Regions from separate parts of the Nitratireductor sp. PBL-C9 genome, predicted to be linked through region 3. Evidence: riboswitches for the same ligand, from Rfam matches in the RefSeq annotation. Region 3 holds a riboswitch; each other region holds the start of a gene.
The links. A riboswitch is a leader RNA that binds a small molecule or an ion and turns the genes downstream of it on or off. The one in region 3 is predicted to bind cobalamin.
Positions count from the first base shown of each region.

Region 1: linked by a shared signal. The riboswitch ahead of ACRTG1_RS00375 (HupE/UreJ family protein) and the one ahead of ACRTG1_RS03995 (LLM class flavin-dependent oxidoreductase) in region 3 are both predicted to bind cobalamin.
Region 2: linked by a shared signal. The riboswitch ahead of ACRTG1_RS09905 (ribonucleoside-diphosphate reductase subunit alpha) and the one ahead of ACRTG1_RS03995 (LLM class flavin-dependent oxidoreductase) in region 3 are both predicted to bind cobalamin.

Region 1 covers NZ_JBPAXW010000001.1:66,529-76,327, forward strand. The annotation lists gene ACRTG1_RS00335 (CaiB/BaiF CoA transferase family protein) at 1-686, shown strand, start outside; gene ACRTG1_RS00340 (LLM class flavin-dependent oxidoreductase) at 773-1,777, shown strand; gene nhaC (Na+/H+ antiporter NhaC) at 1,976-3,487, shown strand; gene ACRTG1_RS00350 (tyrosine phosphatase family protein) at 3,552-4,058, opposite strand; gene cobD (threonine-phosphate decarboxylase CobD) at 4,058-5,104, opposite strand; gene cbiB (adenosylcobinamide-phosphate synthase CbiB) at 5,097-6,065, shown strand; gene cobO (cob(I)yrinic acid a,c-diamide adenosyltransferase) at 6,288-6,902, opposite strand; gene cobU (bifunctional adenosylcobinamide kinase/adenosylcobinamide-phosphate guanylyltransferase) at 6,904-7,440, opposite strand; gene ACRTG1_RS00375 (HupE/UreJ family protein) at 7,457-8,077, opposite strand; cobalamin riboswitch at 8,113-8,312, opposite strand; cobalamin riboswitch at 8,374-8,574, shown strand; gene cobW (cobalamin biosynthesis protein CobW) at 8,751-9,788, shown strand; gene cobN (cobaltochelatase subunit CobN) at 9,793-9,799, shown strand, end outside.
Region 2 covers NZ_JBPAXW010000003.1:511,528-521,326, reverse strand. The annotation lists gene ACRTG1_RS09945 (deacylase) at 1-293, shown strand, start outside; gene ACRTG1_RS09940 (N-acyl-D-amino-acid deacylase family protein) at 304-1,899, shown strand; gene ACRTG1_RS09935 (hypothetical protein) at 1,956-3,140, shown strand; gene ACRTG1_RS09930 (transporter substrate-binding domain-containing protein) at 3,362-4,207, shown strand; gene ACRTG1_RS09925 (amino acid ABC transporter permease) at 4,283-4,945, shown strand; gene ACRTG1_RS09920 (amino acid ABC transporter permease) at 4,950-5,615, shown strand; gene ACRTG1_RS09915 (amino acid ABC transporter ATP-binding protein) at 5,627-6,397, shown strand; partial or broken gene ACRTG1_RS09910 (PLP-dependent aminotransferase family protein) at 6,484-6,660, shown strand; cobalamin riboswitch at 6,751-6,963, shown strand; gene ACRTG1_RS09905 (ribonucleoside-diphosphate reductase subunit alpha) at 7,059-9,799, shown strand, end outside.
Region 3 covers NZ_JBPAXW010000002.1:3,554-13,352, forward strand. The annotation lists gene ACRTG1_RS03960 (crotonase/enoyl-CoA hydratase family protein) at 1-788, shown strand, start outside; gene ACRTG1_RS03965 (DUF1330 domain-containing protein) at 794-1,216, shown strand; gene ACRTG1_RS03970 (GntR family transcriptional regulator) at 1,247-2,068, opposite strand; gene fahA (fumarylacetoacetase) at 2,265-3,590, shown strand; gene ACRTG1_RS03980 (ABC transporter substrate-binding protein) at 3,610-4,638, shown strand; gene ACRTG1_RS03985 (ABC transporter ATP-binding protein) at 4,638-5,456, shown strand; gene ACRTG1_RS03990 (ABC transporter permease) at 5,449-6,282, shown strand; cobalamin riboswitch at 6,507-6,703, shown strand; gene ACRTG1_RS03995 (LLM class flavin-dependent oxidoreductase) at 6,877-7,932, shown strand; gene ACRTG1_RS04000 (ABC transporter substrate-binding protein) at 7,932-8,921, shown strand; gene ACRTG1_RS04005 (FecCD family ABC transporter permease) at 8,946-9,799, shown strand, end outside.

The sequences.
Region 1 (9,799 bases), on a different contig from region 3:
TGGCCGGGCTCTATTGCGCTTTCGGCATCGTCAACGCGCTGCGCGCCCGCGACCTGAATGGCACGGGACAGCATGTGGAAACCGCCATGATGAATGGCGCAATCAGCATGATGGCCTATCTGGCATCCGAATATTTCACCACCGGGGAACTGCCCGCCCGTACCGGCAACGACCACCCGCTGGTCGCCCCTTACGGGCTGTTCCGGGCGAGCGATGGCGAAATTGCGGTGGCTCCATCGAATGATGTGATCCTGAAGCGCTTTCTCGATGTGCTGGGGCTTGGCCATCTGCTTGAGGACGCGCGCTATGACACGAATGAAAAGCGTTTCGGCCGACGCGCCGAACTGAACGAGATGATCAACGGCGCGGTCGGCGGCGACACGCAGGAGGCCTGGATTGCGCGCCTGAACGCAGCCGGTGTGCCCTGCGGCAAGGTGCAGAACCTGGCCGAGGCGCTGAACGACCCGCAGACGCGCGCGCAGGAAATGGTGATCGAGGTGGACCAGCCGAACCATGGGCCGATCCGGATGCTGGGTTTTCCGGTGAAGCTGAGTGGAACGCCATGCCGATTACGCCACCCCGCCCCCGCACTGGGGGAAGACACCAGGGCGGTTCTGGAAGCGAGCGGTTTCTCTGCAGACGAGATTGAGGCGCTGGCAAGAGAAGGTGCCATCGGTAGCAATTAGGCTGTGGCATTCAACGCGCCACCCTTGGATCGGCGTTGAACGGCACCCATATGCCGGGGAGTATCCTGCCCCTCCGGAGTTTCCCCATGGTTCCGTTTTCCGTTCTCGATCTGGCTCCCGTTCCCGAGGGTTCGAGCGTTGGAGACGCCCTGCGCAATACGCTTGATCTGGCGCGCCACACCGAGAGCTGGGGTTATCGCCGTTTCTGGCTGGCCGAACACCACAATATGAGCGGCATTGCCAGTGCGGCCACCGCAGTGCTTATCGGCCAGGTGGCTGCGGCGACACAGTCGATCCGCGTTGGTGCGGGCGGCGTGATGCTGCCAAACCATGCGCCGTTGGTCATCGCAGAACAGTTCGGCACGCTCGCGACGCTTTATCCCGACCGCATCGACCTCGGTCTTGGTCGCGCGCCCGGCACCGACATGGCGACGGCGCGTGCGCTGCGGCGCGGGCTGGAAGATGGCGACGGCTTTCCGCGCGATGTGATGGAACTGATGGCCTATCTCGGCGACGGGCAGCCCGGCCAGCAAGTGCGCGCCATTCCCGGCGCGGGCACGCATGTGCCGATCTGGATTCTCGGTTCAAGCCTTTATGGCGCGCAGCTTGCGGCGCATCTGGGCCTGCCCTACGCCTTCGCCTCGCATTTTGCACCCGCGGCGCTGGAACAGGCGAGCGAGATCTATCGCCAGACCTTCCGTCCTTCGGAGCATCTGGAGAAGCCGTATTTCATGATGGCGCTGAACGTTTTTGCAGCCGATACGGACGCGGAAGGCTTGTTTCTGAAGTCCACAATGCAGCAGGCTTTTGCCAATCTGCGCCTCGGGCGGCCAGGCCCCCTGCCCCGGCCGATGGAGAATGTGGAAGCAACATTCGACCCGGCAATCGCGGCAGGTGTGGCGCAGGCGCTGGCCTGCACGGCGGCGGGCAGCCCGGAGACGGTGCGCGATGCGCTGCATGGTTTCATCACCCGCTACGGGCCGGATGAAATCATCATCACCGGCCAGATCCACGACCATGAGGCGCGCCTCAAATCCTTCCGGATCGCGGCGGAAATTCTTTCAGAAACCCGGACTTCGCAGGAGGTCTGAGGTGACAGGATGGCCCCATAACAGCTCTGTTAGAGATATGCTTTAAGCCTGAACTGATCCAAGGATTTTGGAAAATTTGGTCTGATCGACCTTGAAATCGGCAAATTAAGACCAAACGAGTTTTTGCTCCTGTTATCGTCGAGTGAACAAGAGCGCGGGGAAAACGCGCCTTTCTTCGAACGATAATGGGAGAGAGACATGTCGTCCTCGCAAAAGGCATTGCCGAGCTTACCGCTTGCGCTCACGCCGGTGCTGCTCACGCTCATCGTGCTTGGCGTACAGCTATTCTACTTCGACGATTTCACCCCGCATGTACCATTGGCCATAGGGCTGGCGATTACCGGCCTTGTCGGCGTCAAGCTGGGGTTTGACTGGGAAGACATCGAAAAGGGCGTGTTCCACGTCATCCACGTGTCACTGCCTTCCGTTTCGGTTCTGATCACGGTTGGCATGATCATCGGCGTGTGGATCGCGAGCGGCACGGTGCCGACGCTGATCTATTACGGTCTCACCATCCTGTCTCCGCAGATATTCCTCGCCGCCGCCATGCTTTTGTGCGCGGTCGTTTCGCTGTCGCTGGGAACCTCGTGGGGCACGGTCGGCACGGTCGGCCTGGCGCTGATGGGCATTGGCGCGGGGTTCGGCATACCCGTCTACTGGACGGCAGGCGCGGTGGTTTCCGGCGCGTTCTTCGGTGACAAGGTTTCGCCGCTCTCCGACACGACGAACCTTGCCCCGGCGGTGACGGGTGTGGACGTGTTCTCGCACATCAAGAACATGATGCCGACCACCATTCCCTCCATGCTGATTGCGCTCGGTATCTACCTTTTCGCCGGCTATGCGCTGATCGAGTCCGGTGGTGCATCCTTTGACAAGATCACCGCGATCACCTCGTCGCTGCAGGACAATTTCGTGATTTCGCCCTGGCTGCTTCTGCCGGCCATTCTGGTGATCGCGCTGGCCGTGAAGCGCATGCCGCCTATCCCCTCTCTTTTTGCAGGCGTTCTGGCTGGCGGCCTGACGGCGATGCTCGTGCAGGGCGTCGGGCTGCATGATGTCTTCACCTACGCCAATAGCGGCTACAAGATCGACACGGGTGTGAGCGAAATCGACTCGCTGCTCAATCGCGGCGGCATCCAGTCGATGATGTGGACGATCTCACTGGTGCTGATCGCGCTGGGCTTCGGCGGGGCTCTGGAGAAGACCGGCTGCCTGGAGACGATCATCCGCGCCATCATGATGAAGGTGAAGAGCTTCGCCGGCATCCAGACGGCTGCCGTCGGCACCTCGATGGCGACCAATCTGGTAGCAGGCGATCCCTATCTTTCCATCGCGCTGCCCGGCCGCATGTATGCGCCGGTCTATCGCGGCATGGGCTATTCCACGCTCAACCTGTCGCGGGCGATCGAGGAAGGCGGTACGCTGATTTCGCCGCTGGTTCCGTGGAATGCTGGCGGCGCATTCGTCATCAGCGCGCTGGCGCTCGGCGTCTCGGACGGGCATCTGGAGAACCTGCTCTACATTCCGCTCGCCTTTGCCTGCTGGCTCTCACCGGTGATTGGGCTCGTCTATGCCTATACGGGGCTTTTCTCGCCACGGGCGAGCGAGGCGGAGATACAGGGCTGGCACGATAGCGGTGAGACCATCGCTGATCTGAGCGACCATGGCTGGGAGACACCCGCCATACCGAGCACGACACCGGCGGAATAAGCCGCTGTGACACGGACAGGCCCCTTGGATGGACGCGCGGTGATCTACGGGGCCTGTTTCACATTCAGCGGGCGGGGTAGTGAAACGGCTCGCCCGCAAAGGCTTCTGCGCCACGGCCGATCTGGTGGATCGCGCGGATCATCCGGCCTTCGCGCTCAAGGAGCCGGTCGCCCAGTGCGACGATGCGCCGGTTGGGCGTGGCGCTCGGGGCGCGCTCGCGCAGCATCTGCGCAAGGGCGAATTCGTCCATCTCGCGGGCGAAGGCGTTGGCGATGACATAGGCGGCGGCCGTGGAGCGGCTGATGCCCGCATAGCAATGCACGACCATTGGCGAGCGCCAGTCCCAGTCCTGTGCGAAATCGAGCAGGCGTTCGACATGATCGAGCTCCGGCGCGATGAGGCCGGGACGCAGATCCGCGATGTCGTGCATGGCGAGATGCAGGCGGTTCGGCACGGCGCTGGCATCATCCAGAGCCGGGGGCTCGCCGTTCGAGGTGAGCGAAATCATGTGCTGTGCGCCGGTGGCCTTGAGCATGCGCTGTAGATGCGTGCCGGGGCAGACATAAAGCATTATGCCCCTCCCCCGTCCCGGCTTTGAAGTGCGGCGCGCACGCGCTCGAAAGCCTCATCATCGCCCGGCAGGCCGATGCGCAGGCAATCCGGCCGTCCGGCGAAGCGCCGAACGAGTATGCCGCTGCGGCCAAGATGATCGAAAAGATCCGCCGCGCGCGGATGGCGCAGGAAGCGGAAGAGATCCGTTCCGCCGGCGATGGTCAGACCCTTTTCGTGAAAGAGCGCGTCGAGACGTAAGCGCTCTGTTTCGAGCCTCTGGCGCATGGCGCTTTGCCAGCCATGGTCTGCAAGCGCCTCGAGCCCGGCGTGGAGCGCCGGCCCTGCAACAGCCCACGGACCGAGCCAGCCTGAGAGTTTTTGGGCGCGTTCAGTGGAGGTGAGCGCGAACCCCAGGCGCAGGCCTGCGAGACCGAAGAACTTTCCGAACGAGCGCAGCACGAGGATGTTGCCGGCTTCCAGATCGCCGGCGAGGCTCTCGGCCTGCGGGCCGACATCCATGAAAGCCTCATCGACCACCAGAACGCCGCCATCAGCGCGCATGCTTGCGGCGAGATCGAGAAGGTCGCTTCGACCGATCAGCCGCCCGTCGGGATTGTTTGGATTGACCACCACGGCGAGCCGCGCGCCACGAAGCGCATCGAAGCTCTCCACCTCTTCGACCGCATGCCCGGCCAGTGCGGCTGCGCGCGCGTGTTCGGCATAGGTGGGGCCGAGAATGCGGGCCGGGCCGGGTGCCAGAAGCGATGCGACCAGCGGGAGAAGAAGCTGCGTTCCGGGCGCGGCGATGACGTTTGCCGCAGACGGCGCGCCGTAATGCCGGGCCGCGTGCGCGGTCAGCGCGGCAATGTCGGCTTCTTCGGGCAGGCGCTCGACGGCGCTGGCAGGCAGGGGCGAAAAAGGATAGGGGTGCGGGTTGATGCCGGTGGACAGATCGAGCCAGGGTGTCGGCGCGTCTGGAAACTGTGCCGAAGCCCGAACGAGACTGCCGCCGTGATCGGTCACCTTCTCCGCCGCCCGGTCAGCCAGTCGAGGCCTGATGTCCATTCTGATCGCCCTTTCATCCATGCTGGTCGAGCTCGCCATCGGTTATCCGCAGCAGCTCTTTCGCCTGATCGGTCATCCCGTCACCTGGATTGGCCGTCTTATCGCGCTGGCGGACGCGCGATGCAATGTCGAAACCCTTTCGCCCGGTGCGCGCCGCCTGAATGGCGCGCTTGCGCTGGTCGGCATTCTGATGCTCGCAGGTCTGGCCGGCTGGTTGATCCAGACGGCCCTTTCCGGCTGGGCCGGGCTGCTGGTCGCCGCTCTCGCCGGCAGTTCGCTGATCGCCCAGCGGAGCCTTGCAAGCCATGTGAAAGCGGTGGCGGACGGGCTGGACGCCGGCGGGCTTCCGGAAGGCCGAAAAGCGGTTTCGCAGGTCGTTGGCCGGGACCCCGAAAGCCTCGACGAGGCCGGGGTTTCGCGCGCGGCCATCGAGAGCCTTGCCGAAAACTGCTCCGACGGCGTGGTTGCGCCGGTGTTCTGGCTGGCGGTTGGCGGACTGGCGGGCGGCGCGCTCTACAAGGCTGCGAATACGGCCGATTCCATGATCGGCCACAAGACCGCGCGGCACCTTCATTTCGGCTGGGCGGCGGCGCGTTTCGACGATCTGATCAACCTGCCCGCTTCGCGCCTGACAGCATTTCTCTTCATTGCCGCCGCGTTCTTCATGCGTGATGCCTCGGCCGGAGCGGCATGGCGCGCGGTGCGCCGCGATGCGCGCCATCATCGCTCGCCCAATGCCGGCTGGCCGGAAGCGGCGATGGCGGGCGCGCTCGGCCTCGCCCTTGCCGGCCCGCGCCGCTATGGCGGCGAGGTGGTGGATGACGCGGTGATGGGCGATGGCGGCCGCCGCGAGGCCAATGCCGGCGACATCCGCCGGGCGCTCACGCTCTATCGGATTGCAGACGGGCTGTTGATCGGGCTTGTGGCGCTTGCCGCCGGGCTCTGGCATCTGGCTTTCTGAGATTGGCGGATTGGGGCGGAGGCGTGGGGGCCGATTGCCACGCTCTCTGATCTTCTGGCAGCTGCGTGGTGCGTGGTTCGACAGGCTCACCATGAGGGAGGGGGAGGCGCTGCAACTCCGTTCTCCATGTTGATGAACAGGCTTTCAGGACACCACCATCCCTGATGGGAGCCTCCTGAGCCTGTCGAAGGCGAACCACGCACCACCTCAAAGCAGGGCGATCTAAAACTCGATGCCCTTCTGCGCTTTCACACCGGCGGCGAAGTGGTGTTTTACCTGCCCCATTTCGGTGACGAGATCGGCGGCCTCGGTGAGCGCTGGCTTGGCGTTGCGGCCGGTCACGACCACATGAAGGTCGTCGCGCCGGTTGGTCAGCGTGGTCACGACGCGTTCAAGATCGAGATAGTCGTAGCGCAGTGCGATGTTCAGCTCGTCGAGAACGACAAGACCGATGGTCGGATCGGCCATCAGTTCCTCGGCCTTTCCCCACGCCCGCTCGGCGGCGGCGATGTCGCGCTGGAGATCCTGTGTTTCCCAGGTGAAGCCCTCGCCCATCGTGTGCCAGGAGACCTGATCGCCAAAGGCGGCGAAGGCATCCTTCTCACCGCAATGCCATGCGCCCTTGATGAACTGCACGACACCGACGCGGCGGCCATGGCCGAGCATGCGCAGCGCAAGACCGAAGGCGGCGGTGGACTTGCCCTTGCCCGGCCCCGTATTGACGATCAGAAGCCCCTTTTCGACCGTCTTGTCGCGCACCTCGGCATCCTGAACGGCCTTGCGTTTGGCCATTTTTGCCTTGTGGCGCCCGGCTTCGTTTGCGTCGATCTCTCGCATGTCACTTCACTTTCATGGGCAGGCCGGCAACCACCAGCGTGACGCTGTCGGCAGCGGCGGCGACTTTCTGGTTCAGGAACCCCGCCTCATCGCGGAAACGGCGTCCGAGCGGGGTTTCCGGCACGATGCCGAAGCCGACTTCATTGGAAACGAGAACCGTGGTTCCCTCTCTTGCGGCAAGAGCTGCAAGCAGTCGCTCGGCGGCAGGTTTTAGCTCATGGTCGTTGAGAATGAGATTGCTGAGCCACAGGGTGAGGCAATCGACCAGAACCGTTTCGCGGGCCGGCAGGGTTTGAAGCATGCCCGGCAGGTCGAGCGGGGCGTCGTGCGTCTGCCACGCCCCCTCTACTTCCCCCGGCCCCGCCAATGCCCCTTTGCGCCGCGCGCGGTGAATGGCGATGCGCTCGCGCATTTCGTCATCGAAGGCCTGGGCCGTGGCGATGTAGTGCCAGGGCGCGGGCGCGGCTTCGATCAGCGTTTCGGCATGGCGGCTCTTGCCGGAGCGCGCGCCGCCCAGAACGAAATGAAGTGAACGCATCGTCAGATCCGCCGGCTCAGCCGACAAGCTGTCCGGCAAGGAAGGTTACGCCGACACCGACAATGGCGGCGCCAGCAAGCCGGGGCTGCATGGCCTCAACCGCCCAGCCGCGCGAGCGGACGAGAAAATAGACGCCAAGCGCGATGGCGCTCTGTATTGCGGCAAGGCCTGCGAGATAGGCGATGAGCGGCGTCTGCTCGCTGCCGACAATGGCTTCGCCGAAGGCATAGCCATGGAACACGCCGACCACCAGGAACAGGGCGAAGACAAGCATGTGGCTCTCTACGGCCCGACCGCGCGCCAGAAGCCAGCCGCCAGCAAGAACGCTTGCCGCGATGACGATTTCGGCTGCCGGAAGATCGAGCAGCATCAGATGCAGGCCGACGCCGACAAGCGAGCCGGCAACAAAGAGAAGCGGCGCGAAAAGGCTCATGCCGGCGACGGCGGCAAACAGGCCGGCAGCGAGGATGAAGGCCAGATGATCAAGCCCGATCACGGGATGGGCGAGCCCTGAGACCAGCCCTTCGTAAAGGGTCGTGGGCGTCTGCCCGTCCATGGCGTGATGGGCGTGGGCGCTGGTTGCGAAGAGCGATGCAAATGCGAATGCGGAAAAAGTGCGCAGGAAACGCGTGTTCATGTCCGGTCCTTTCCCCTCCACCCGAGGGTTACGGTGTTTCTTTCAGGCCGTCGGCAGGTTTCCTGGCTCACGGGTCGATGCGCTTTCCAGCCTTCCCAAGGCATCATGCCTCAGTGGCGATCAGGAAAACGCTCTCCGCTTACAGTTGCGGGGGCAGCCGTGGTCTTGGCGCGATTGCGCCGCACCACGTTCCCTCTGGGTCCGCTTCAGCGGAACCGACAGCGGGCGGAGCATACAAGAATCGCCACGCCCCGCAAACGCTTTGTTGCCCGCATTGACAGACGTGGCGGGCGAGCCGTAAATGCGCAGCAGACGGTCCTTCTCCCGCAATGGAGAGGGCTAAGAGGGAATGCGGTGCGGGCCTTGCCCAATGCCGCAGCTGTCCCCGCAACTGTAAGCGGAGAGCGCACCTGACACGCCACTGGGGTTTGCCCTGGGAAGGCTGGAGAGCGCATCGACCCGTGAGCCAGGAAACCTGCCGTCTGCGAATGAAATCCTGACCGCCTGGCGGGTGTCCCGGGCAAGGAGTGTGCATTGTGACTGCTGACAGCGCCGCTGCGCGCCTTCTCCCGACCATTCATGGTGTCTCTGCCAGTACGCGGCCGCAAAAGGCCCGTGCGCCCCTCACCCGCGTCTTATCGTTCTCCACACTCCATCACCTGAAGGATATCCCATGACCACGAGTTTCGACCGGGTTCCCTGCACCGTCGTGACCGGCTTTCTCGGTGCCGGCAAGACGACGCTGATCCGCAATGTTCTGGAAGGCGCGCATGGCAAGCGGCTGGCGATCATCGTCAATGAGTTCGGCGATGCCGGCATCGATGGCGAGGTGCTGAAAAGCTGCAGGCTGGACAATTGCCCCGAGGAAAACGTTCTCGAACTCGCCAATGGCTGCATCTGCTGCACGGTTGCCGATGATTTCGTGCCGGCGCTCGACCAGATCCTCGCACGTGAGCCGAAGGTCGATCACATCCTGATCGAGACGTCCGGTCTGGCGCTGCCAAAGCCGCTGGTGCAGGCCTTTCAGTGGCCGGCAATCAAGAACCGTGTGACGGTCGATGGCGTGATTGCCGTGGTGGACGGGCCGGCACTTGCCGACGGTCAGGTTGCTGCGGACATGGACGCGCTGGATGCACAGCGCGCAGCCGACGATTCGCTCGACCATGATGATCCGATCGAAGAAGTGTTCGACGACCAGGTGGCCTGCGCTGACCTGATCGTTCTGTCGAAGAACGATCTTCTGGATGACGAAGCCGCCGGGCGCGCCCGCGCGCGGATTGCGGGACATCTGTCGCGCAATGTGCAGATCGTGCCGAGCGCGCATGGCAAGGTGGACCCTGCCCTGCTGCTGGGTCTCGGGCTTGCCGTCGAGGACGACATCGAGAACCGCAAGACGCATCACGACGATGCGCATGACCACGAGCACGACGATTTCGATACATTCGTTGTCGATCTGCCATCGGTTCTGCGGCCCGAAGATCTGGAAGCACGTGTCAATGCGGCGGTGGAGACCGGCGAGGTTCTGCGCCTCAAGGGCTTTGCGCATGTGAAGGGCAAGCCCATGCGCCTGCAGGTGCAGGCAGTCGGTCCGCGCGTGTCGCACCATTACGACCGCCCGTGGAAGGCCGGCGAAGCCGCCGAGACGCGGCTTGTCGTGATCGGCCTCAAGGGCATCGACCGCGCGCGTATCGAAAGCCTTCTCTCGGCCTGATCCGATGCACA
Region 2 (9,799 bases), on a different contig from region 3:
TGCTCTCCGCCGCGCTTGATGACAAGGCTCCGCCGCTCCAGCTTCTTTCGCTGTCGCGCCACAGTCAGGGCATCTACGCCACCCGGCGCGGCTGGTTCGAGCCCGCCGCCCGTCTGGGCGACCGCGTTGCCGCTGGCGATCTCGCCGGCTGGTATCACGATCTTGAACGCATCGACGCGCCCGAGGAAGCACTGCACTTCGCCGAGGGTGGCATCGTCATCTCGCATCGCCTTCATTGCGACAGCCAGTCCGGCGATTGCCTGATACAAGTGGCCGAGCCGATTGAAGCCTGAGAGGATCTGAATGACCGACACGCTCATCCGCGGGGCGCGCATCATCGATGGAACCGGTGCGCCCTGGTATCGCGGCGATATTCTCTTATCCGGCGGGCGCATCGCCCGCATCGGGCGCGATCTGCCCGTTTCCGGCGCGCATGTGGTGGATGCCGAAGAGCGCTACGCCGCACCCGGCTTCATCGATGCGCATTGTCATGATGACCTGATCTTCCTGCGCGAACGCGGACGTCCGGAAAAGGCGTTTCAGGGCGTCACCAGCATTGTTGTCGGAAACTGTTCTTTCTCGCTGTATCCCGCCACGCCCGGATCCCACGAGGATCTGCGCCGGCACTTTTCCGGCCTTCTCGGCGAAACGGCGCATGAAGAAATCTTCGCCGATCTCGATGGCTACCGTCACGCACTGTGCGGGGCAGAGGGCGCTGGCATCGCGCTCAATCTCGTGTCGCTCGTAGGGCATGCCGCACTTCGCCTTGCCGTCATGGGGCATGACGACCGCCCGGCCACGCCGGAAGAAACGCAGGCCATGTGCGACCTTCTGGAAGCCCAGCTTGTGCAGGGCGCCGCAGGCCTGTCGCTCGGCCTTGTCTATCCGCCAAGCGCCTTTGCCGACGAGGCGGAGCTGATTGCGCTCGGGCGTGTCGTCGGGCGTCACGGTCGGGTGCTCGCCGCGCATATCCGTTCCTATGAGGCAGGGCTGATCGACGCCACCGAGGAGTTCGGGCGTGTGCTTGGGGCGTCAGGTGCAGCAGGCCTGCTCTCGCATCTTCAGTCTGCCGGCCGTCCCAATTGGGGCCGCATTCCCGATGCCATCGCGCTTCTGGAGACGATGCGCCGGGACGGCATCGATGTCAGCTTCGACATGTACCCCTATCCCGCCGGCAGCACATGGATACTCCAGCTCCTGCCCGCCGCTGTCATGGAAGGCGGGCTTGCCGGGCTGCGCCGGCGTCTGGCCGATCCCGCCCAGCAGGCGCTCCTGCGTCGCTGGGTCAATGAGGGTGGCCCGGAATTCCCCGGCCAGAGCAAGGTGTCGCTCATCGGCTGGGAGAATGTTCGTCTCTCCGCCGTGGGCGTTGATGCGCTCAAGCATCTTGAAGGGCTCGACATGCAGGCCGCGGCAGCGAAACTGGCTGTCGATCCGTTCGATCTCATGCTGCGCTTCATTGAAGAAGATGACGGCCAGACCGGCATCATCCTGTTCCAGCTTGCAGAAGAAGATTTGCACGCCGCCTGTTGCAACCGCCTCTACATGGCCGGGTCCGATGGGCTTCCGCGACCGGGCTCCAAGCCGCATCCGCGCGCCTTCGGCACCTTTCCGCGCATCGCCGGACCGCTTGTCCGCGACCAGAACTGGTTCTCGCTGGAAGATGCCGTGCGCCGCATGACGTCCATGGCCGCGCAGCGCTTTTCGCTCACGGATCGCGGGCTTCTGCGCCCCGGCATGGCCGGCGATGTCGTGCTCTTCGAGGAGAGCATCACAGACCGCGCGACCTTCGACGATTCATCGCAACTGCCCTCCGGTGTCAGCCACCTGTTCGTCAATGGGGGCATGGTCATCGAGGATGGCCGCGAGACGGGCGCGCGTCCCGGTCGCGTTCTCTAGCCAATTCCGCCGCCCCCGGCGGCCCGATAATGTTCGAATTTAAAGGAGTGCCCGCCATGCATCTGTCGATGTGGACTTACCCCTGGGATGTTCAGGATCAGGGGCTGGAGCGGCTTGTCGCCGATCTGCGCGACCGCGCCGGGCTCAACACGGTCAGCCTTGCCACGTCCTATCACGCCGGTCGCTTTCTCCAGCCGCGCAGCCCGCATCAGAAAGCCTATTTCCCCGAGGATGGAACGGTCTATTTCGAGCCGGACGAAGCGCTCTGGGCGGATCGGGAGATCAAGCCGCTCAAGGCGCGCAATGTTGCCGAGCGTGGCGACATGCTGAAGGCGCTCACAGACGCGCGCGCACAGACCGGCATGAAAGTCTCCTGCTGGACCGTCTGCCTGCACAACACGCGTCTGGGTATGGAGCATCCAGACCACGTCACCCGCAACGCGTTCGGCAATCCGAACTATTACAATCTCTGCCCGTCCAGCCCGGCTGCCCGCGCCTATGTCACGACGCTCGTTCAGGATGTGAGCACCCGCTACCGGCCGGACATGATCGAGCTTGAAAGCCCCAACTTCATGGGGTTCGCGCACGAATATCACCACGAGAAGGACGGCGTCGGCCTCAATGCGGAGGATGATTTCCTCCTGTCGCTCTGCTTCTGCGACCATTGCATGGCGCGTGCCGGGGCGGCTGGCGTCAATGCAAAGGGCGCGCGCGAGACGGTTGGCCGCTTCATCGCAGAAATGTGCGCGCGTGAAATTCCGGAAAAGCAGTTCCCGGATTTCCCGGAAGCGGGCCTCGATGCGTTCAACGCTCATGAAGACCTGCGCGCCTACCTTGCCTGGCGCAGCGAGCCGGTCACGTCGCTGATTGCCGAGATCCGTGAGGCCGCACATCCTGAAACAAAGGTGGTCCTGATCGACCTTGCCGACGGATGGCTGGGCGGCGTCGAACTGGAAGAAGCGGCAGGGGCCTGCGATGGCGTGATCCTCTGCTGCTACTGCATGGAGCCGCAGGCCGTGAGTGCGCTTTTCCAAAAAGCGCGTGGCATCGTCGGACCAGAAAAATTCCTGGGCGTCGGGCTGCGCGTCTTCTACCCGGAGATGGAAAACGGCGACGACCTTGCCGAGCGGGCGCAGGCCGCCATCGCCGCCGGTGCTGATGGTGTGAATTTCTACAATTACGGCCTGATCCCGGAAAAGCGCCTCGACTGGGTGCGCACCGCCACCGACCGCCTGTCGTAAGACAGCGCCATTTCGCGAGGTGTCAGACGCCGCCACATGTCTGTGCGCGGCGCCCGCTGGCATGCGGGTTTTCCGCATTGCCCGGGCCTGTGCAGTTTCAAAAAAGCGCTGGCGGCATTCCTTGACAACAAGCCGGCTATACGGCTTGATGTGGAAATCCACTAATATGGATATGTGTCCATAATAGTGGAACTGACAAATTTGGGAAAGGGGAACTCAGCATGGCTATTCCGTTTCGCGCACATGCGCTTCTGCTCACCACCGCAATGATGGTCGCGGCCGCACCGGCGGTCGCGCAGGAGAAGAGCAAGCTCGACGAGGTTCTGGAACGCGGTCACCTCGTTCTTGGCACCGGCAGCACCAACGCGCCCTGGCACTTCAAGAGCGTCGACGACAAGCTTCAGGGCTTCGATGTCGACATGGGCCGCATCATTGCCAAGTCGCTGTTCGGTGATCCCGACAAGATCGAATATGTGACGCAGTCCTCGGATGCGCGCATTCCGAACATCACCACCGGCAAGGTCGATGTCACCTGCCAGTTCATGACCGTCACCGGTGAGCGCGCCCAGCAGGTTGCCTTCACCATTCCGTATTACCGCGAGGGCGTTGGCCTCATGCTGAAGGCCGATGGCGATTATGCGGATTACGAGGCGCTCAAGGAGGCTGGTTCCTCCGTCACCGTGTCCGTTCTGCAGAACGTCTATGCGGAAGACATGGTGCATGCGGCTCTGCCCGAGGCGAGCGTCGACCAGTACGAGTCTGTCGATCTCATCTATCAGGCGCTGGAATCCGGCCGCTCTGACGCCGTCGCCACCGACCAGTCGTCGCTTGCCTGGTACATGACGCAGAACCCCGACCGTTACCGCGATGCCGGTTATGGCTGGAACCCGCAGTCCTATTCCTGCGCCGTGGCGCGGGGCGATCAGGACTGGCTCAACTTCGTCAACACCGCCCTGCATGAGGCGATGACGGGCGTTGAGTTCAACTTCTATGCGGACTCGTTCAAGACCTGGTTCGGCAAGGATCTGCAGCCGCCGCAGATCGGCTTCCCGGTCGAATACAAGTAAGCATTGCATCTGCATGAGGGCGGCGGGTGACCGGGTGCGTCATCCGCCGGCCTTCCTGCATGGCTGGGACCCGATATGGGCTATACACTCAATTTTTCCGCCGTCTGGCGCAGCTTCGACCAGCTTCTCTGGGGGCTGCTGCTCAGCCTTGAACTGGCGATTGGCGCGATCCTGATCGGCGCCGTCATCGGCCTCGTAACCGCCTTTGGCCTCATCTCCAAAAGCGGCTGGGCGCGCCGTCCGGCAGCGCTTTACGTCACGGTGATCCGCAATCTGCCGATTCTCGTTCTGATCCTGTTTTCCTATTTCGCGCTGCCGCAGATGGGTGTCCGTCTGGGCAAGATCGAGAGCTTCGTGGCAACGCTCGCCATCTATTCCGGCGCCTATCTGGCGGAGGTGTTTCGCGCGGGCCTTCTGTCCATCCCCAACGGTCTGAAGGAGGCGGGCCTCGCCATCGGTCTGACGCCGATGCAGATCCGCACCTCCATCGTCATACCGCTGATGTTCAGAAACGTGCTGCCGTCGCTTTCTTCCACGCTGATCTCGCTTTTCAAGGACACGTCTCTGGCCGCAGCCATCGCCGTGCCGGAACTCACCTTCGAGGCGCGCAAGATCAATGTCGAAACCTTCCGTGTGGTCGAGACCTGGATCGTCGCTTCCTGTCTCTATGTCGCCACCTGCACGGTGCTGGCCGCGCTTATGCGCATGGTCGAGCGTCGTCTTGTGATTTCGAGGTGAGCCGATGAACGAGTTTCTCGCATTTCTCGATCAGGTCTGGCTTGCCCGTTTCGTGATCCTGCGCGGCCTTGGCCTGACCGTTTCAATCTCGCTTCTGGCCATCGCCCTGGGCTCCGTGCTGGGCGTTATGGTCGGGCTTGCGCTGACCTATGGAAACAGGCCGCTGCGTTTTGTCGTGCGCGCCTATACGGATTTCATTCGTGGCACGCCCGTGCTCGTTCTGGTGCTCGCCAGCTTCTACATCCTGTCCACGATCGGCATTGAGCTGAACGCGTTTCAGGCGGGTGTGTTTGCGCTGGCGGTCTTCTGCTCCTCGCATGTGGGTGAAATCGTGCGCGGCGCGCTGCAGGCCATTCCGCCCGGGCAGACAGAAGCGGCCAAGGCCATCGGCCTCACCTTCAGCCAGACCTTCACTTCGGTTCTGTGGCCGCAGGCGCTGCGCCAGATGCTGCCCACCTGGGTGAACACGGCTGCGGAGATGGTCAAGGCGTCCACGCTTCTGTCCGTCATCGGCGTGGCCGAGCTTCTGCTCCGCACGCAGGAGATCATCTCCCGCAATTTCATGAGCCTGGAGTTCTATTTCCTGGCCGGCCTTCTCTACTTCGCCATCAATTACGCCATCGAGCGCTTCGGCAAATATGTCGAGCGCAAGGTGTCTGTTCCATCCTGAGAGTACCCGACATGACGAAGAACCTTCTTGAAATTCAGGCCCTGCGCAAGCGCTACGGTTCGGTGGAGGTGCTCAAGGGCGTCGACTGCACCATGCAGCAGGGCGAGGTGATCTCGATCATCGGTTCGTCGGGCTCCGGCAAGACAACCATGCTGCGCTGCATAAACATGCTGGAGGATTTTCAGGGCGGCCGCATCCTCATCGATGGCGAACCCATCGGCTATGAAGAGCGCAACGGCGTGCGCGTTCGCAAGAGCGAGAAGGAAATCGCCCGCCAGCGCGCGCTGACGGGCATGGCCTTCCAGCAGTTCAACCTGTTCCCGCACATGACGGCTGCATCCAATGTCATGCTCGGCCTGATCAAGGTGAAGAAGATGGCGCGCGACGAGGCGCGCAGTGTCGCGGAAAAATGGCTCGAGCGCGTCGGTCTCGGCCAGCGCGCGGATCACTACCCCGGCCAGCTGTCCGGCGGTCAGCAGCAGCGCGTGGCCATCGCCCGCGCCATCGCCATGAACCCGCGCCTCATGCTCTTTGATGAGGTAACGTCTGCGCTTGATCCCGAACTGGTGGGCGAAGTGCTTCAGGTGATCAAGGATCTGGCTGCCGATGGCATGAGCATGCTTCTGGTCACCCACGAAATGCGCTTCGCTTTCGAGGTTTCCTCCCGCGTCATCTTCATGAACCAGGGGGTAATCGGCGAGGAGGGGGATCCGAAGGTGATGTTCCTGAAGCCGCAGACCGAACGCCTTGCCGAATTCCTCAAGACGTCGAGCTTCGCCTGAGATCTTGACCAACTGCCGCCGGCGCGCCTGAGCGCCCGGCGGAAAATCTGGCGCCTGCCACGCACAGAATGATGGCGGCAGTGACCGACGGGCTGGATGCGGCCACGCTTGCCCGCCATGCGCTTGAGAGGGACGTGGTGCTCGCGCCAGGAAACGCCTTCAGCCTGTCAGGCTCCGCCTGCGGGTTCCTGCGTTTCAACGTTGCTCAATGCGACGATGAACGGATTTTTTCCGTTCTGGAGGAGATCACACGCGCGCCGTAGAGCCATGCCCAAAGCGGCGTTGCGAATAATCCAGCAGTTTGTTTCTGCTTTCCCCGGAAACAATATATTGACTTCATATATCCAGAAGATACCAACTGTAGGGGTTATGGTTCTTTCGATTCCCCGCGGGATCGGAAGTGAAAAGGGAAGCCGGTGCGCCTCTGGGCAAGGCCGGCGCTGCCCCCGCAACTGTAAGCAGCGAGCCGCTTTCACTCTGTGTCACTGATGCCCCAGCGCATCGGGAAGGCCGGAAAGCGGTGATGACCTGCGAGCCAGGAGACCTGCCATGACGAAATAAACGTCCACGGGCGGGGTGTCCCGGTGGTGCGTGTGTCGCCACGGCAATGCCGTCGCGCCGCATGTCTCCGCGCCCCCGTCCAACCGCCACGGGGGTCTACATGCCGGCGACTGAAGCACAACACACCACTGAAGCACAAAACACCAACGGCACCGCCACGGTTCCGCATTCCACTGCCAACACCGAAACCGCATCGTCTGAACCGGGGTATCGCGTCATCCGCCGTAGTGGCGGCGTCACACCGTTCGATCCGGCAAAGATCGCGGTGGCGCTGACCAAGGCGTTTCTGGCGGTTGAGGGTTCCACCGCCGCTGGCTCGCGCCGTGTCCATGAAATTGTCGAGGAGCTTGCCGTACAGGTCGTGTCCGCGCTCACGCGCCGGGCCGATGCCGACCGTCTGTTCCACATCGAGGAAATTCAGGATCAGGTGGAACTCGCCCTCATGCGCGGCGAGCATCATCGGGTTGCCCGCGCCTATGTGCTCTATCGCGAGGAGCGCGCCCGCGAACGCGCCGCCGGGACGGCCAGTGTGGAAGCCCCGCAATCCGCCCTGCAGATGACGGCGGATGACGGAACGCTGGTTCCGCTGGACGAGGCGCGGCTTGCCGCAATCGTCGAGGAAGCCTGTGCCGGCCTCAAGACCGTTTCCGCCGAACCGATCCTCACGGAAACCCGCCGCAATCTCTATGACGGCATCCGTCAGGACGAGCTGTCGCTTGCGCCCATCCTTGCCGCCCGCACGCTGGTGGAGCAGGAGCCTGACTATGCGTTCGTCTCCGCGCGTCTTCTGCTCGACAAATTGCGGCGCGAGGCTTTGACCTTTGTGGCCGGCAGGTCCGAGCAGGCGACGCAGGCCGAAATGGCGGAGCGCTATGCAAGCTATTTCCCTGACTTTATCGCGAGCGGCATTGCCAGCGAGCTCATCGACCCCGAGCTTGCCCGTTTCGATCTGGCGCGCCTTGGCGCGGCGCTCAGGCCCGAGCGTGATCTGAACTTCCAGTTCCTTGGCCTCCAGACGCTCTACGACCGCTATTTCCTTCATGCCGGGGGCATTCGGTTCGAGTTGCCGCAGGCGTTCTTCATGCGTGTCGCCATGGGGCTTGCCGTGCGTGAGATCGATCGCGAGGCGCGCGCCATCGAATTCTACGACCTTCTGTCGTCCTTCGACTTCATGGCCTCCACGCCCACCCTGTTCAATTCCGGCACGCTGCGCCCGCAGCTTTCTTCCTGCTTCCTCACCACGGTGGCTGACGATCTCGACGGCATCTTCAAGGCGGTGAAGGACAATGCGCTGCTTGCCAAATATTCCGGCGGTCTCGGCAATGACTGGACGCCGGTGCGCGGTCTCGGCGCGCATATCAAGGGCACCAATGGCGAGAGCCAGGGCGTCGTGCCGTTCCTCAAGGTCGCCAATGACACGGCCATCGCCGTCAACCAGGGCGGCAAGCGCAAGGGGGCGGTCTGCGCCTATCTGGAGAGCTGGCACATCGACATCGAGGAGTTCCTCGACCTGCGCAAGAACACGGGCGACGACCGTCGCCGCACGCACGACATGAACACGGCCAACTGGGTGCCGGACCTGTTCATGGAACGCGTCGAGGCGGACGGTTCGTGGACGCTGTTTTCGCCTGACGAGACGCCCGACCTGCACGACCTTTATGGCAAGGCGTTTCGCGCTGCCTACGAGGCCTATGAGGCAAAGGCGGAAGCCGGTGAGCTGCGTGTCTTCAAGACCGTGCGCGCGGTCGATCTGTGGCGGCGCATGCTCACCATGCTGTTCGAGACCGGGCATCCCTGGGTCACCTTCAAGGACCCGTGCAACATCCGCTCGCCGCAGGGCCATGTGGGTGTCGTTCATTCGTCCAATCTGTGCACGGAAATCACGCTCAATACGTCCAGGGACGAGGTGGCCGTCTGCAATCTGGGTTCGGTGAACCTCGTCAATCACATTGCCGATGGCGCGCTCGATCTGGCGCGGCTGGCGCGCACTGTCGGCACCGCCATGCGCATGCTCGACAATGTCATCGACATCAATTTCTACACCATTCCCGAGGCTCGCCATTCCAATCTGCGCCATCGCCCGGTCGGTCTCGGCCTGATGGGCTTTCAGGATGCCCTGCAAAAGCTGCGCATTCCCTATCAGAGTGAACAGGCCGTGGCCTTTGCCGATATGAGCATGGAGGCAATCGGCTATCATGCGATTGCGGCTTCGGTGGAACTTGCCGCCGAGCGTGGGCGCTATGCCAGCTTTGACGGTTCGCTCTGGTCGAAGGGCGTTCTGCCGATCGATTCCATCCGGCTTCTGGAAGAGGCGCGACCGGGTGTTGAGATGGACAGTGCGGCAACGCTTGACTGGGAGAGCCTGCGCAAGCGGGTGAAGAAAACCGGCATGCGCAATTCCAACTGCATGGCCATCGCGCCCACCGCCACCATCTCAAACATCTGCGGCGTGTCCCAGTCCATCGAGCCCGCCTACCAGAACCTGTTCGTCAAATCGAACATGTCGGGCGATTTCACCGTGGTGAACGCGGCGCTGATCCACGATCTGAAAGAGCGCGGCCTGTGGGATGAGGTCATGATGTCGGATCTCAAATATTTCGATGGGTCCGTCGGTCAGATCGACCGCGTGCCGGATGATCTGAAGGCGCTTTACGCGACCGCTTTCGAGATCGCACCCGCCTGGCTGATCGAAGCCGCCTCGCGCCGCCAGAAATGGATCGATCAGGCCCAGTCGCTCAATCTCTACATCGCCAATCCGAGCGGAAAGAAGCTGGATGAACTCTACCGGCTGGCATGGCGTAAGGGCCTGAAGACGACCTATTACCTGCGCTCGCGCTCGGC
Region 3 (9,799 bases):
AGAACACCGTGCTTTGCGAAAGGAAGGGGCGTATCGCGCTTCTGACGCTGAATCGCCCGTCGAAACTGAACGCTCTGAATTACGCGACCAATGATCGGCTGCTGTCCCTGCTCGATGAGATCGAGGCGGATGAGGCAATCGGCGCCGTGGTGGTGACAGGGGCGGGGGATCGGGCGTTTTCGGCTGGCGGAGACATTCATGAATTCGCCGAGAGCATAAGGCAGGGCGCAGAAGAAGCGGTGCGCGCCTTCTGTCGTCGCGGCCAGCAGATGACGGCGCGCTTCGAGGCGTTTTCCAAGCCGGTGATCGCGGCGGTCAATGGCATCGCCTTCGGAGGCGGCTGCGAGATCACCGAAGCGGTGCATCTGGCGGTTGCCTCCGAGCAGGCGATTTTCGCGAAACCGGAGATCAATATCGGCATTCCGCCGACATTTGGCGGCACGCAGCGCCTGTCGCGACTGGCGGGGCGAAAGCGCGCGCTGGAACTTCTTCTGACGGGAGATACGTTCGGGCCGCAGCGCGCCCATGAGCTGGGGCTGGTGAACAGGGTGGTGCCTGCGGAAGATCTGCTTCCTGCGGCGTTTGAGCTGGCGGAGCGCATCCTGCAGCATTCGCCACTGGCGGCCGCCCGGATCATCTCGGCCGTGACGCGGGGCATAAACACGACGATTGAAGAGGGGCTTCTGATCGAGCGCGAACAGTTTGCCCGCATGTGCGCGACGGCAGATGTGCATGAAGGGCTCGACGCATGGATCGAACGGCGTACGCCCGTCTATCAGGGAAGGTGAAGCAGATGACGCGTTACACCGGTTTCACCAAGGAGATCTGGGAGGCGTTTCGGGCGGATGCACGGCCGGGGCCGGTCCAGATGCTCAATCTCATCAAGCTGCGTGAGCGGGCGGATTATCCGGATGGCCGGGTGGCAAGCGGTCGGGACGCCTATGCGGAATACAGCCGGATCAGCGCGCCCGTTCTGGAACGGCTGGGCGGGCGCATCGTCTGGCGGGGCGGTTTCGAGCTGATGCTGATCGGCCCGCAGGCAGAGGCGTGGGACATCTGCTTCATTGCCGAATATCCATCGGTCGGCGCGTTTGCGCAGATGATGCGCGACCCGGCCTACCATGAAGCGCTGCCGCATCGTCAGGCCGGCGTTACGGACAGTCGGCTCGTCCGCTTCGCCCCGCAGCCCACCGGTGTGAATTTCGCCGGGGGCTGAAGGCGGCTTCCGGTTGCTAGAGCCCTGATCCTAGAGCAGTTTGTAGAACTTCTCGAAGGCGAGATAGGTCGACTTCACGTGCTGCCGGGCAAGCAGCTCCGCCTCGCGCGGGTCGCGCGCGGCAATCGCATCGGCAATCAGTTCGTGCTGCTTCTGAAAGAGAGCGGCTTCTTCGCGTGAGACGAACTGTGCAAAACGATGTGCGAAGTAATACTGCATGTTCTTCCTGATCGAATCGACCAGGCGTTCATTGCCCGAGGCGGCAAAGATCAGCCCGTGCAGTTCGCGGTTCGAGGTCAGGCGATCCGATATGTCTTCGAAGCCGAGTTCGGACCGCGCCCGCGTTGAAGCCACGATTGAGGCGATCTCTTCATCGCTTGCGCGAATGGCGGCCTGCGCCGTGGCGAAACCTTCGAGCGCCATGCGCACTTCATAGGATTCGCGAATCTGAACGAGGTCCAGCTTGCGGACTTCCCAGCCGCGCTTGCGGCGCGAGAGGAGCCCGTCGGCGGAAAGGCGCTGCATCGCCTCGCGCACCGGGGTGCGGCTGACGGCGAGCGCTTCGCCGATCTCCGCTTCGATCAACGGTGTGCCGGTGGACAGCGCGCCGGTGCGGATGGCGATGCGAAGCATCTCATAGACGAGCTCGACAAAGGGGACGGCCTGGGCGCCACCCTTTTCGGTATCCGCCTGCTGAGCCTCGCCCTGACGCAGCGCGCCAGCGATCTGCCAGAAATCATCGCCGGCAATGACGCGCTCCTCAAGCTTGCGCAGCCAAGAAGGTGCGGTCTGACCGGACGGCATCATGCGCTCGCGCGGCAAAGGCCCTTCGATGACCCAGGCTCCATTCATTTGATGCTGCTCCCTGAGGATATTCATGTGGCTCAAATCGCTCCCTGATCAACCTGAGGAGCCCGAACCGCCGAAGCACAACCAATATTCCATAAAGCGTGCTCCATTCAAACCTTTGTTTGCATCCCTTGACGTATTCGTTTTTGGATGCTTTTTTGTATGCAAACTTTGTAACCAATCATCGGCATAACAATCAATGACAATCTGGACGCTCGACGAAACGCATGATCCCAACGCGGAAAGCTGGGTTCCCAGCGCCAATCTGGAGACCTCGGCGTTCGGCCTGCAAAACCTGCCCTATGGCGTCGCCACGGCAGGGGATGATGCAGAAGCGGTGATTGTCGTTGCCATTGGCGACCAGGCGCTCAATCTGTCGGCCTGCGCCGCAGCGGGGCTTCTCGATGAAATCTTCGGCGCGGATGCGCGCGGCATTTTGTGTCGGGACGATCTGAATGCGCTGATGGCGCGTTCGCCGGCGGAATGGCGTGCGCTGCGCCTGTGGCTGCACCGCGCCCTGCGCGCCGGCTCCGAGATGCAGTCGAGCATCGAGGGGTTCCTTCTGCCGATTGAAACCCTGCAGATGCGCATGCCGGCGCGGATCGGCGACTACACGGATTTCTACTGCTCGGTCGAGCACGCCACCAATGTCGGCAAGCTGTTCCGGCCGGACAATCCGCTGCTTCCGAACTTCAAGAGCCTGCCGGTTGGCTATCACGGGCGCGCGTCCTCCATTGGTGTGTCGGGTGCAGAGGTGCGTCGTCCCAATGGCCAGATCCGGGTGGGTGGCGACATCGTTTTCGCGCCGAGCCGCATGCTCGATTACGAGCTGGAACTGGGCGCGTTCATCGGCGGCGGCAGAAACGACAGCGGCGTGCACCGTCTGCCGGAAGCGCGGGAACGGCTGTTTGGCGTGTGCCTCGTCAATGACTGGAGCGCGCGCGACATTCAGGCCTGGGAATACCAGCCGCTTGGTCCGTTCCTTTCCAAGAGCTTTTTAACGACCATCTCGCCCTGGGTGGTGACGATGGAAGCGCTGGCTCCTTTCCGGGTGGCGGCGCGCGAGAGGCTGGCGGACGATCCGCCGCTGCTCGACTATCTCGCCGATCAGGACGAGGCCGAGGGCGGCGCTCTGAACATCGATCTGACGGTGCGTCTTGAGAGCGCGGCGATGCGGGAGCGCGGCGATCAACCGCTCACCGTGACGCGCGCCAATGCGGCGGGGCTCTACTGGACCTTCGGACAGATGATCACGCACCACATGACCAATGGCTGCCCGATGATGCCGGGCGACATGATCGCCAGCGGCACGATCTCCGGCGAAAAGCCGGGGTCGCAGGGTTGCATGCTCGAGCTGACGCGCCGCGGCGCGGAGCCGCTGGATCTGGGCAATGGAGAGAGCCGCAGCTTTCTGCAGGACGGAGATGAAATCGTACTCGAAGGCCGATGCGAACGGGAGGGTTTCCGGGCAATTGGCTTTGGCGAGTGCCGTGGAGCCGTGCTCCCGGCATCTGACTGGTCGTAGGCAAAACAGGGAGGACCGAATGTTTAACGACTGCAAGACAATGGCACAGAAGGCATCGCGCTGGATGCGCCACATGGGCGTGGCGGCTGCCGCGCTCGCAATCACCGGCGGGGTCGCCATGGCCCAGGAGCTGAAGCAGGTCACGGTGGTTCTGCCGGGCTCTTCCGCGATGGCCTGGTATCCGATGATCGTTGCGCAGCAGCGCGGTTTCTTCGAGGAAGAAGGCCTCGAGGTCACGATCAAGAGCCTGGACGGATCGGGTGCCGTTCTTCAGGCCATGGAAGCTGGCCGCGCTGAATTCGGCGCACCTGGACCGGGCCCGGTGCTGAACGCCGTTGCGCGCGGCGCTGACGTAAAATTCTTCTACAACCTGTTCTCGCGCGGCCTGTTCGTGCTTGCCGGTGACCGCAATGACGGCATCGAAAGCGCAGAAGGCCTGCGTGGCACGCAGATCGGCGTGTCCACCGCCGACGGCGCCGAGGTTTCGTTCGCCCGCAGCGCGCTTGCATCCGTTGGTGTCGAGCCGGACGAATACAAGTTCGTGACCATCGGTCAGGAAGGCATGGCCGTGACGGCGTTCGATCGTGACACGATCCACGCTTTTGCAGCATCCTTCACCGGTATCGCGGTTCTGAAGGACCGTGGCGTCGATGTGATCGACCTCACGCCCGAGGGCCTCGACCTGTTCGGCAACGGTCTGGCTGTTCGCGGTGAGATCTACCGTGACAACCCGGAGATGGTGGCCGGCTTCGCTAAGGCGATCCACAAGGCAACCAAATGGGGCATGGAGAACCCGGAAGGCGTTCTCGAAGACGGCGAGACCTACAATCCGCAGGAAGTGGAACGCCGTGAATATGCGCGTGCTCTTCTCGAGACCGTGAACCAGCAGTATGCGCCCATCGGCGGCAACACGCTCGGCTACCTGCCGGAGAGCGGCTGGAATGCATGGCACAAGAGCCTGCTCGACACGGGCGAACTTGATGCAGCGATCGAGGATCTGTCGGTCGTCTACACCAATGAGTTCGTCGAAAACCTGGAGGCCAAGTGATGCATGATGTGCGGTCGGACGGGGACGCGATCCTTCGTCTTGATAATGTAAACAAGCATTACCGCCGCGCACGATCAGGCCAAGCCGACATCATCCATGCCGCCAAGGATGTGTCGTTTGAGCTGGAGAGGGGCCAAATGGCCTCTCTCGTCGGTGCGAGTGGGTGTGGCAAGTCGACTGTTCTGAAGATGATTGCCGGCCTGATCCCGCCGACGGGCGGAGAAATCACGCTCAGAGGCGAGGCTCTGACCGGGCCGAATGAGCATATCGGCATCATGTTCCAGCAGCCCACGCTTCTGCCGTGGCGCAGCGTGATGGAAAACGTGCTGCTGCCCATCGAAATCCGCGAGGGGCGGAATGCCGCGAATGCTGCGCGCGAACGCGCAACGCAACTTCTCGAGATGGCGGGACTTGCCGAGTTTGCCAATGCAGTGCCGGCAGAGCTTTCCGGCGGCATGGCGCAGCGCGCGGCCATTTGCCGGATGCTGGTGACCCAGCCGGAAATCCTGCTCCTGGACGAACCGTTCGGCGCGCTGGATGAATTTACGCGCGAGCAGATGAATGTGGAGTTCGAGCGGATCTGTCGTTCGCGCGAGGCCACGGCCATCATCGTTACGCACTCTATCCAGGAAGCGATCTTCCTGGCGGATTCCGTCTTCGTGATGTCACCGCGACCGGGCCGGATCGTCAAGCGCATCGACATTGATCTGCCGCGTCCGCGTACGCCCGACATGATTACCGGCAACCGCTTCAACGAATATGTCCGCGAAATTCACGACCTGTTGTTCGGAAGCGGAGAGGGGGCCAGCCATGACTGACAAGGAAACTGTCGATCCCGAGGTGCTGATCGCGCTTGCCGAAAATGAACGCAAGACGCTGATCGAGCGCACGCCGCAATGGCTGCTCGTGCTGCTGTTCGGTGCGGCCGTTGTCACGGTGTGGCACATGGCCGTCACCTATAGCGGCATCTCGCAGCTGGTTCTGCCGGGGCCCTATCAGGTTCTGCAGGACCTCATCTTCACGCTCAACAATCTGTTCACCGGCGGTTATGTGGCCCATGCCACATGGATCACGCTGGTCGAGGTTGTCTTCGGCTTTCTGCTGGCTTCGGCCATCGGCCTCACGCTCGGCATGATCATCGGCGCGACCACGCTGGGGCGCAAGGCTATCATGCCCTATGTGGTGGCGATCAACACGATGCCGAAGGTGGCCTTCGCGCCGCTGTTCGTGGCGTGGTTCGGCTTCGGCATCGAGTCGAAGATCATGATGGCCGCGTTCATCTCGTTCTTCCCCGTGACGATCAACACGGCGGCGGGCCTGGCGGCAACCGACAGCAACATGTCGATGCTGTTCAAATCTCTTGAGGCGAACCGCTGGCAGACGCTCATCAAGCTGCAGATGCCCTATGCGACGCCCTACATCTTCGCCGGTCTCAAGCTGGCGGCAGTGTGGAGCGTGATCGGCGTTGTCGTCGGCGAGTATATGGGCGGCGGCGAGGGCCTGGGCGAGCTGGTCCGTGTCGCGGCAAGTCAGCTGCGCGTTGGCCGTGTTTTCGCGCAGATCCTTCTGCTCAGCCTGATGGGTCTCTCGGTGTTCGGTTTCGTGACACTGCTCGAGCGCTATTTCGTGCGCTGGAGGCGTTAGATCGCCGCGCGTTCGTTCGGATGCACAAAGGACGATCGAAACACTTGATAGAGGATCGGACCGAAAACCGGTTTCCGCTTTTCGGTCCGATCCTCGAAATTTCTCCCCACAACATTGTTGTGTTTCCCAACTTGCACCCGCCTATCCGGCGGGTGTCTTTTTGTGTGGGAGCCGTTCTTTCGCGCAAACGCCATTCGCGGTTGCGTCGCGGTTCCTTCGCGGATAGGGTCGCCGCCGCATGCGGTTCCGCCTTTCGCGGATGAAAAGGGAACCCGGTGCGGTCTGCCAGACAGACCAATTCCGGGACTGCCCTCGCAACTGTAAGCGGCAAGTTCTTTCCAATGCCACTGGCGAAAGCCGGGAAGGCGGACCGAACGTTCGAGCCGCGAGTCAGGAGACCTGCCTCATGCATAGACCATGAACGCCGGACGAGGTGCGCCGGCAGGAGGCCCAGAATGCATGCAGGCGCTTTGCCGGCAATGAGTCCGTCTATCGGGACGTCACGTCTCCGATCCGTTTCCCGATTTCCTTCGGCGCAGGCCGAACTGAGCCGATTGTTCCAATGTGGTGCGCCGCATTCGGGCGGGTCGCGCCATGCGCGTTGATCTGGCAGGCTTTGCCCGTGAAGGCGCGCTTGGCGACCACCGGGCGCTGATGCGTCTTGTCGAACGGGCGGACGCGCTTGGTTTCGGCGGCGTCTGGTTCAACGAATTTCATTTCGGTCGCGAAACGCTGCCCTATCCGTCCACGCTTCTGCTTGGCGCGGAGGTTCTGGCGCGGACGGAGAGGCTGCGGTTCGGCACGTCGATCCTCGTTTTGCCGCTCTATCATCCGCTGCTGCTTGCCGAGCAGATCGCGCAGCTCGATTTTCAGAGCGGCGGGCGCGTGGATGTGGGGATCGGGCGCGGCACCGAGCCCGGCACATTCACCGCGCTCGAGATTTCGCGCGATGACGCATCAAGGCGGTTTGCCGAAGCGCTGAGGATCATGATCGACGCCTGGACGAAACCACATTGTTCGGCGGATGGCGGGCCGTGGCGTTTTTCCAACGTCTCCGTCGGGCCGCCGCCGGTGCAAAAGCCGCATCCGCCGATCTATGTCGCCGGCGTCTCGGAAGAGACGGTCGACATCGCCGCCAGGAACGGTTTTCCGCTTCTCCTGAGCCTCGAACCCAATGAAGCGCGGCAATTGCCCGTGTTTCATGCAGCACTTGATCGCCATGGTGGATCGCGCGCGCCGCTCGTTGCTTCATCGCTGTCGCGTTACGTGATGATCGCGCCGACCCGGGCGGAGGCCATGGAGCGGGTCGATGCGCTTCTGGAAAAGCTCAATGCACGGCGCGCGGCACGGGCGCTGGAGCGTGGAATGCAGCCGCCTGCGCTGCGTGATCGCGCCGCCATGCTGGCGGATTTCACCATCGCGGGAACGCCCGAGGATTGCCTTGCACAATTGCGCGCGCTCTCGGCGGAGACCGGCGCGAACAGCATTCGCTGCCTGTTCAGCGCCAACGGCCTGATCGCCAACGATGTGGCGCTCGCCGGCATGGAACTGTTTGCAGCGGAGGTCATGCCAGCGCTCGGCCAGCCAGAACAACCCCCATCCCCAGTTGAAAGCGCCGGCGGCATGCCGGCCATAGAAGGAGTGAATTGATGTCGCGATTAATCGGTCTGCGCGGGCTTGCGGTCGCAGGTTTCGTTCTGGTGTCTGCGCCCGCCTTTGCCGATGAGGCGGACTTTCCCTATACGGATGAGAATTGCGGCTACACCACCACCTATGAAGCGCCGCCGGCGCGGGCGGTGACGCTGAGCAACAACGCCACGGAGATGATGCTGGCGCTCGGTCTGGAAGACCGCATGGCCGGGACCTCCTATATGGCGAACCTCAAAATCAGCCCCCAATACGAGGCGGCGTACAACACGGTTCCCGTGCTTTCACCGCTGGTCGCCACTACCGAACAGCTCATCGAGGCGGAGGCCGATTTCGTCTATGCCGGTTATCCGGACGGGTTCAGCGAAAGCCGCCACACGCGCGATCAGCTTCACGATCTGGGCATGAAAACCCGCCTCAACACCGAGGGCTGCAATCTCGGCAAGTTCGGTTTCGACGAGCTTTATGCGGAAATCCGCTCCATGTCGGCAATCTTCGGCGTGCGCGAGCGCGGCGAGGCTTTGATCGCCGACATCGAGGAGCGCCTTTCCGAGGTGGAAGCAAAGCTCGATGGCGTTGAGGCCATGCCGGTGTTCATCTTCAATGGCGGCGAATCCGCACCGCGCGCCGTGCTCGGAAACACCATGCTTTCGCATGTGGTTGAGCGGGCCGGCGGGGCGAACATCTTTGGCGATGTGGCAAACCGCTATGGCCAGGTCTCCTGGGAGCAGATCGCCGAACGCGCGCCTGAATACATCGTTGTCTATTATTCAGGCACGGCCGGTGGCCAGGTGGTTGGCGATCCGGCCGGCGAACTGGGCCAGGCGCGCATCGAGATCCTGAAGGCCAACCCGACGGTGGAGAATGTGCCCGGCATTGCGGGCGAGAAATTCGTCACCATCGATTCCGTCTGGGGACAGCCGGGGCCGAGCTCCATCGATGCGGTGGAAAAGCTCGCACGGGCATTCCATCCCGACCGGATCGAAAAGTAGCCGGCTTAGATACGGTTTCTAACGATGCATGCACCGGCCTCCAGAGAGGAAAAGGCGAACAGCCATGAAGCGCTGATCGCCATTCTCCAGTCCGCGCCGCCCGCGCGGGGCGGGGCCGTGCAGCATGGTCTTGAGGGTGGGGCGTCGCGGCGTGGCGTTACCGGCTATGCGCTGGTCATCGTCTTCATGGTTGCGCTGCTTCTCGGCGTTTCTCTTGCCGGGCTGATGCTTGGCTCGGTGCATATCCCCGGCGGCACGGCGCTCGCCATTCTCGCCAATCTCGTGTTCGGCGACGGGCTTGTCGAACCGGACTGGCGCACGGCTTACGAAACCATCGTCGTTCAGACGCGCATGCCGCGCGTCTTCCTTGCGGCTCTTGTCGGGGCGAGCCTTGGCGTGACGGGCATGACGATCCAGTCCATCGTTCGCAACCCACTGGCGGGGCCGGGCATTCTGGGCGTTTCGTCCGGTGCGGCCACCGGTGCTGTGGTGGTGATGCGCTGGGGGCTTCTGGGATTTGGCGCGTTCACGCTGCATATTTCGGCCTTTCTGGGCGGGCTCGTCACGCTGTTTGTCGTGTTCTGGGTGGCGCGCACCGGCGGCCAGATGACCCCGACACGGCTTGTGCTCGCGGGCGTGGCGATGAGCGCCATTCTGAGCGCGCTGACGAGCCTGATCGTGCTGACATCGCCGGACCCGCAGCTTGCTTCCCGCGTCCTGTTCTGGACGCTGGGCGGTTTCGGTACGGCGCAATGGAAGCTCATTCCCATACCGCTTGCCGCCCTTGCGCTCGGGCTTGGCGTGATGCTGGTGCAGGCGCGCCGGCTGAACCTGCTGATGGCCGGAGACGAAAGCGCTGTGGCGCTCGGCCTCAATGT